2 regions of the Clostridioides sp. ZZV15-6383 genome follow, and region 1 is predicted to be linked to the other one. Evidence: riboswitches for the same ligand, from Rfam matches in the RefSeq annotation. Region 1 holds a riboswitch; the other holds the start of a gene.

The links. A riboswitch is a leader RNA that binds a small molecule or an ion and turns the genes downstream of it on or off. The one in region 1 is predicted to bind cyclic di-GMP.
Region 2: another riboswitch for cyclic di-GMP. It lies ahead of KGF42_RS08590 (hypothetical protein); the one in region 1 lies ahead of flgB (flagellar basal body rod protein FlgB).

What each region holds. Positions count from the first base shown of each region.
Region 1 covers NZ_JAGWCV010000039.1:27,487-31,710, reverse strand. The annotation lists gene KGF42_RS13705 (CDP-glycerol glycerophosphotransferase family protein) at 1-1,258, shown strand, start outside; cyclic di-GMP riboswitch class I at 1,781-1,871, shown strand; gene flgB (flagellar basal body rod protein FlgB) at 2,278-2,595, shown strand; gene flgC (flagellar basal body rod protein FlgC) at 2,603-3,007, shown strand; gene fliE (flagellar hook-basal body complex protein FliE) at 3,017-3,334, shown strand; gene fliF (flagellar basal-body MS-ring/collar protein FliF) at 3,359-4,224, shown strand, end outside.
Region 2 covers NZ_JAGWCV010000017.1:58,970-63,193, forward strand. The annotation lists gene KGF42_RS08580 (hypothetical protein) at 1-48, opposite strand, end outside; gene KGF42_RS08585 (hypothetical protein) at 342-686, opposite strand; gene KGF42_RS08590 (hypothetical protein) at 1,218-1,865, opposite strand; cyclic di-GMP riboswitch class I at 2,039-2,123, opposite strand; gene KGF42_RS08595 (helix-turn-helix transcriptional regulator) at 2,128-2,337, opposite strand; gene KGF42_RS08600 (hypothetical protein) at 2,427-2,609, opposite strand; gene KGF42_RS08605 (helix-turn-helix domain-containing protein) at 2,791-3,192, shown strand; gene KGF42_RS19830 (hypothetical protein) at 3,198-3,329, opposite strand; gene KGF42_RS08610 (helix-turn-helix domain-containing protein) at 3,687-3,929, shown strand; gene KGF42_RS08615 (hypothetical protein) at 3,945-4,094, shown strand.

The DNA.
Region 1 (4,224 bases):
GTATAAAAATATAAGACTTATTGAAGATTGTGAACTTATCATAAGTAATTTAAACTATTTATCAAATATAATAGAAAATAGTCTAGATAAAAAAACTAAAATTGTATTTATGCCTTATAATGCTAAAATGTGGAATAGCTTAGAAAGTATCTGGAAATCTGCGGTTTTGGATGAGAAGTGTGACTGCTATGTAGTTCCCATACCTTATTACAAGTTAATTGATACGCCTAATGGTATAACTCAAATATATGCATATGAAGGTAATGATTTTCCTGAAGATGTTCCAATAATACATTATGATGATTTTGATTTATCTAAGGAAAAGCCTGATATAATATATGTTCATAATCAATATGATGACTGTAACAATGCGACTATGGTAGATAGTAATTATTTTTCTTATAACTTGAAACGATATACTAATATGCTTGTATATGTTGCTTATGGAATATCTGGAACTTATCCTGTTAGTTTTTACTTAAATTTTTATGGATTGATAGCATCTAGAAATTTTGATAAGGTTATTGTGCAATCTCCTGCATTTGAAATTATAGCAGAATGTAGTGGTATAAATAAAAATAAAATATTAACAATTGGGTCTCCGAAATTTGATTCTTTAATTTACAATTTAAAACAGAATAATATAAATAAAGAATATGAATCTAAATTAAAGGGTAAAATCATTTTATTATGGACAACTAATCTAATGAAAATACCTAATGGTAAAGATGGTGTTATTGATGAGATTGAAAATGTGTTTGATATTATTGAAAATAGCCAAGAGTATGGTCTTATATATAGACCACATCCCTTAGAACTTGAGTATGTAAAATCTAAAGTTCCAGAATGTTTTAATAGATACAAAGTTTTGTTAGATTCAATATCTACAAAAAATAATATTATTTTAGATGACTCTGTATCTTACTATGAATCATTCAACTTATCTCATGCTTTAATAACAGATAGGTCTTCTGTATTAATAGAATATATTCAAACAAAGAAACCTATATTAATTTATGATATAAATATGGAACATGAATATTATGATTCAAGAATCTTTGATATATTTTCAAATTATGTAGTGGGAGAAGATGGAATGGATTTAATAAAATTTATGAACTTAGTAAAAAACAATAATGACTATAAGCTAAATCAAAGATTAAATTCTTTAAATAGTGTACTATCAAATACAGACGGCAGTTGTGGTGAAAAAATACATACTAATATACTAGAATATGTTTTAAATAATCATATTTAATTAAAATCAATTCATAAGTAGGTAAATTTAGGTTTGGAAAATAGTTAAAAACCTATCAATTTCGATAAATATAAAATGATAAAAGGGCAAATTAATTAAAGTTTGACCCTTTATTGTTTTATTCTGTTAGCTTATATGACATTTTAAATTGTATTCATATATAACAAGTCTAAAATAAAATTTATCAAAAGTAGTGAAAAAATACAAGTTTTTTAACAACGAAAGAGGGAATAGAAAGAAAAATTTAAAAGAAATATGAATGCTTAAATGTTAAATTGGAAAATAATGTTAGAATAGATTATTTTAATAAGATTGGCATAAAAGGTGAACTTAGAATAAATTTATTTTATATTGTAAATTTTTGTATATTTTTAATATATATATACATTATATAAGTTAAATGTTATAAATATAAGTATATTAAAAATAATATTGATATTAGAAATTAAATTAAAAAATTATATAGAAAAAATATTTAAAAAAATATTTAAAAAATTTGTTATTTATTGTATACTTAAGTTAAAACTAAATAGGCAAATCTGGAGAAATCTAGTGACGCAAAGCTATAGGGACTAAGGTTTGTATATACAAGCTATGTCAGCCAGTTGCCAAAAAGAGTCCTAAGTATATTGTATACGTAGGAGGAGTCTGGAATGACTGCCTTTTTGGCAGTCATTTTGTTATGGGAAAGTTATTTTATTGCAGTAGAAAGTACATATAATAACATATTTTACCAATTATAACTTGAAATAAAGATAAATTATCTTAAAAAGTTACTATTTTACAAAAAAAGGCAACTTTCTGAAGAAATATTTAAATACATATTAAAATTTTTTTATATTTTCAATGAGATTCACTGGAAAGATATTAGTTTTCTTACTAAATGTATATATTACCGTATTAATCTAGTGGAAATGGATTTAATTTAGATAAATAAAGAAGTTATTTTTTGTAATATAGCAACTTCATTTTTTATTAATAAATAAAATAGATAAAATATATTTTGAGGAGGAGTGAGTGTGAATACATATGACATTATAAAAATGGGATTAGATGCAACTAACCTAAGAAGCCAGACAATAGCAAATAATGTAGCAAATATAAATACTGAAGGTTATAAAAGACACTATGTAACTTTTGAAGAAACATTAAATGATACCATGCCCAAAATAGAAGAAAAAACAGATAATTCTAAAGGATTAAGAGTAGATGGTAATAATGTAGACATAGAAGAGGAAAAAGTAAATCAAGCAATGGCAACATTACAATATAATGCTTTGATAAGTTTTGCAAATGGAAAAATAGCAATGACTAAATCAATAATAAGTGGGAGGTAATTAGAAGATGAGTGTGTTCAGTGGAATGAGAATTTCTGCTAGTGGATTAACAGCAGAAAGTTTGAAAATGGATATCATATCATCCAATGTAGCTAATATAAATGCTACAAGAGGTCCAAATGGAGAAGCATATAGGAGAAAAGTCGTTTCATTTGAAGAAAATTATGATAATAAATTAGGTATGCTAGGAGTTAAAGTCACATCTGTTGAAGATGATAAATCACCTCTTAAAGAAGTATATGACCCATCTCATCCAGATGCAAAGCCAAATGGATATGTAGAATATCCAAATGTAAATATATTGGTTGAAATGACAGATTTAATAACAGCTTCACGAGCATATGATTCTAACATAGATACATTGAATGCTCAGAAATCTATGATATCGAAAGCTTTGGAAATCGGAAAGTAGGGATAAATTATGCCAATTACACAAATTAACAATTTAATGCAAGGTGCAAAGTTAGATAACTTGATTGGAGAAACAAAACCGTTAAATCTTAATAATGAAGAAGAAAAGAAGAACTTTGAAGATGTAATAATAGATACTATAGATAAAGTTAATTTTCAACAAGTAACAGCAGACAATATGAAAGAAAAATTTATAAAAGGCGAAGATGTTTCTATGCATGAAGTTATGTTAATAGGTCAAGAAGCACAGCTATCTATGCAATATTTAATAGAAGTTAGAAATAAGATTCATGATGCATATCAAGAAATGAATAAAGTACAAATTTAGCCTTTTGAACAGGAGTAATAATCAATGATAGCCAGTTTTAAAAATAAGATTAAGGAGCAAGTTGCTAAATCTAGGACAAAGATAAGTTCTCTAAAAAAGGGAACTAAGATAGCATTAGGTATAGGAATTATTGCTATATGTTTAGCGCTAGTATTTACAGCAATATCTGCAAGTAAAAATAAGTATGCAGTCTTATTTTCAGAACTAGATGTTCAAGATGCTGCAGATATATCAGCAGAGTTAGAATCTAGAAAGATAGATACTAAGGTAAAGGGAAGTACAATCTATGTACCTAGAACAGAAGTTGATAAGTTAAGACTGGAGTTAGCACCAAGTCTTACAGGTGGTTCTAAAGGATTTGCACTAATGGATGATAGTTCATCAATAGGGCTTACTGATGAAGAGTTTCAAATTAAGAAACAAAGAATGATGCAAGGTGAAATAGAAAAAACAATCAAGAGTTTTCCACAAGTGGAAGATACTAGAGTACATATAACATTTGGAGAGTCATCAGTATTTGAGAAGGAGGCTGTTCCAGGAAGTGCAGCAGTTTATTTGATGTTAAAGCCAGGAACAACTTTAGAGAAAAATCAAATAAAATCGGTTATGGCGCTTATATCAGGAAGTGTTACAAATATACCAGAGAAAAATGTTCAGGTCATTGATAACAAAATGAATTTATTATCTGAAGGTATTTTAGATGATGAAGAAGTTGATGCAAATAATCAACCAATAAATAGTGGTATTAGTGTTGATAAAAATAAGGCGTCTGAACAAGCATTAAATAAACAGCTGGAAAAATCTATTTTAGAAATGCTAGAGCCAATATTTGGCACAGGAAAAGTAAAAGTCACAGTAAATGCTGATTTAAGTTTTGATACAGCTGAAAA
Region 2 (4,224 bases), on a different contig from region 1:
TCCTATGTCAATTTTCCTAGTTTTACTTCTTGCTATATTGTTATTCACAAAAAACCTCCTAAATATTTTTCTTATTGCTTAAAACTAATTCTTTCTTTTACTAATAATCCTCTTCACTCATACAAGTATCTAAATTTGATTCAGAAATCACATTAATAACTAAAAGAAAAATTATCATTAATAAAGACAATGGTACAACAACAAGCATTATTTTCAACTCCTTTCAATTTATTTTCATAATCTTTAAAACAGCTAAAAAAGAAGCCCCAAGGGACTCCTTTTTTAGAAAATTTATCAACTAAAAAATTACCTCAATTTATAAACTTCAAATTTTAAAAATACTATTTTAATTCATATACTGTTTTATCCTTATATCTTAATTTCTCAAATTTAAATATAGCATTTTTTTTTGAATACATTCTTAAAGATGAATTTAAAATTTGATACTTTTTATTTAATCCTGTATATTTTATAACTTTATTTTTTTCATTTACAAATATTATATAATTCCTATCATCATCTATTTCTTTATAAGAAGATGAAAATAAAATATCATCTACAATATCATATTTGTTTACTTTATCATTACAAATATAAACTTTTTTGAAATTAAAATCTGGATTATATCTTGAGTTTTTATCAAAGTAATGCATACTAGATAAAGTTATCACACTTACGATAATCATTCTCCAGCCCCTACTTATTTTTACTTTACTTTTATGTTTGATACCAAAGTCGCCAAAACACACTAAAACTATAGCTAAAATCCATATTAAAAATATTGCAAAATTTGTATTACTCATATATAAATAAAAATAAAATAGATCGTATAATTAAAAAGATATTGTTCTCTCCTAACTAAAGTTTAATTAATTTATTAGATATGAAAATTCTTATTTTCTGTAAAAAAGAGGGGGAAGGAGACAACTATCCGTCTCCTAAAATATTTTATTTGAAACTGAACCTGTATATAAAATCTATTTAATAAATTCCATATACAGGTTCAGTTTTATGGAATTACTTATACATAGCCTCTTTAAATTTTAATACAATAAATATATTTATCCCTCCAAGTGTTCCTAAGAAAATAAGTTTAAAAAAAGATTTCATTATTATATCAATAAACATCTTTGCATAAATAAACAACTCCTCTAATCATAATATTACCCTCACATTCTAAGTCCCCTGGAGACTTTTTTAATTAGATACTAAAAATATCAATATATTTTTTTTTTATATTTTTTAGGTATGTCATATGGTTTTAAACCCCTTTTATCATTAAACTTTAAATTACCATTTCTATCATTTTCATAACTTTGTCTATTATATTTAAGAAAGGAACTATCACTTATATGAGTCTTATTATGCCTGTCTAATAATTTCAATGTATCTTTTCTTATTATTCGATTTTCTTTATGTATATTTTTTAAATCTACACAATTTCTATAGATGCATAAATTAACTGTATTTGCTTCTTTATTTAAAATGTCTGCTATTTCTTTTGCTTTATATCCTTTTGTATATAATCTTTTTACTGTTTCTATATCTACTACCTTTTCATTATTCTTTTTATGTATATTTTTTAAATCCACACAATTTCTATAGATGTATAATTTAACTGTATTTGCTTCTTTATTTAAAATATCTGCTATTTCCCTCGCATTATACCCTTCTGAATATAGTTCTTTTACCTTATCTACAGCAGAATCACTATTCTTTTTATGTATATCTTTCAAATGAGCAAAATTTCTACTTATGCATTTTCTTACACTTTCAAAGTTTACTTTTAATAAAATTGAAATTTCTTTTGCATTATGTCCTTTTAAATATAGATGTCTTATTTTTTCTTTATCTAATTCTCTCAACTTACTCCTCCTTAAAAAAGTACATAAATATAGAGTTATTTAATTTTTATTACATTTGTTACATTTTGGGACATTTTTAGTTTGTTAACATATTTTTTGCCAATTCAATTACAAACTAAAAAAAAGATACCTTAGAGCATCTTTTATATTAAGTTACAAAAAGACAATCTCTTTTCGGCAACTGGCTGACTTAGCTAATTAGCCTTAGTCCCTATAGTTTTGCGTCACTAAATTTCTCTAGCTTTGCCCTTATATTCAGTTTTTATGCTTCCATAAATTCTCTACTCGCATTAAAGATATCATAAATAGAAACACCGTATATTTTAGATAGTTTTATAGCTTTATCTAAACTTATTTTTGTAGACCTCTCAATTCCTGTAATTCCAGATGTTGTCATGTTTAGAAATATAGCAACATCAGTTTTTGTAAGACCACTTTTTTCTCTTAATACAGATAATTTATTTTTTTTCAATTAAAAATCACCTTCTTTGTTTTTTTATTTAAAATAAATAATATATTTTAAAAATTAACACAATAATTTTTATTGTGTCACAAATTAAGCTATAAATTATTTACATCTACATTAGTTTTCTCTTTTTCATCAGATTTTTTATTATTAGTAGATGAATTTTGTAATGAATGAAACCAATATGCTAATTTTTCTATATTATCCAAATCATTTACATCTTTTACTTCATATAAATGACTTTTTATTCTTGCTATTAAATTCTCTTTATCTTTCATAAAACCACCTCTTTGCGTGTGTATATATACAATTATATAGCCATATTGGTGTATATGTACACATTATACCATTGCTTATTATTTTTTTCAATAGATAAATGTAATAATATACACCTTTAATAAAATAGTTGTGTAGCCTAACACATAATTCAATGGTATAATAATCTAAAGAGGTGATTTTATGTGCGAAATAGATAAAGATACAAAAACAAGATTTGTTGAAATAAGAAGAGAAAAAAATCTAACTCAAGAGCAACTCGGAGAAATATTAGGTGTCACTAGAAATGTAGTTGCAAATATTGAAAACGGTCGTATGGTGGCTAGTAAATTATATGTTAACCACTTTTGTTCTAAATTTAATATAAATAAGGACTGGCTTCTTTATGGAGTTGGTAATAAAGATAGAGATTATTTAAGTGAATCAGAAGAAAAATTATTGCTACAAATATTACCAGATATTTTTTCAGATATAGCTCTTGATAACAAATCTAAAATGAGAAATATTATTGAGTTATTACCAGAGTTAGATGATGAGTATTTAGAAATAATAGAAAAACTTATTAAAGGTATCATAAAAAAATAACCCTGTTAATGGGCTATTTTTTTTTCTATTCGTTTTAAATATTGATAAGTAAATTCAAGAACTCTTTCATTACGAATAATTTTTATAATATGAATCATTTCTTTTTTCATTTTTTCTTCAAGTTCTTTTTCTATCATACCATTTCCCCCTAAGAATAATCTTTTACCCTATAATTAATCTTTTAACTTATTTACATTTTAGCACAAAAAATTACTTCAAAAATATTGGTACGACCTATATTTCAGTGTTTTTTTTACATATTACCTTATATATTTTATAAAATATAAATTATTCTACATACGTACAATATATTTTCATTTTAAATCTATAGAATTATGATATTTTTAATATTTTCCAGTATTTTCTAAATATATATTATTAAAAAAATTATTTATTTTTCTATTTTTCGACATATAATGTAAGAGGGGGTGATTAATTGTTGAACAAAACATTAATGTATATTTAAATAAATATGTATGTATACAAATTTAAATATGTTTTTTCAGTATAATAATATGAAAAATGTGTTAAAATCTAATCGTAAATCAAAAAAACTAACTCAAAATCAGCTGAGTAAATTGGCTAATATAAGCCAAAGTTATATTTCTGACCTAGAGAAGGAATATTTTGTACATAGCCCAACAGTAAAACAAATTATATCACTCTCAAAAGCCCTTTCCATTGAACCATGTGAATTAGCAGAATATTTTATTAAAAAAGAAATTGAATCAAAATAAGATAGGAGGTATATTATGGAGAAATATTTTTTAGATGAACTTAATAAGTTAAATAATCCAACTATTAGTGAGATTATAGAAGTATCAGAAAAACTATCATTAAGTCCATTTATTATTGTATCTTATTTCATTGAAAAAGAAGAGGAAAGTAGCAGCTCTATTTAAAAGTTTTTTCTAAACTGTATATATAAAATAAGTATTTATTAATACTTTTGAGATAATTTTTCTATAGTAAGAATATTTTATAAAAAAAGATAAAGAATAGTACTTTTGATGGTTACAAAGGTACTATTTT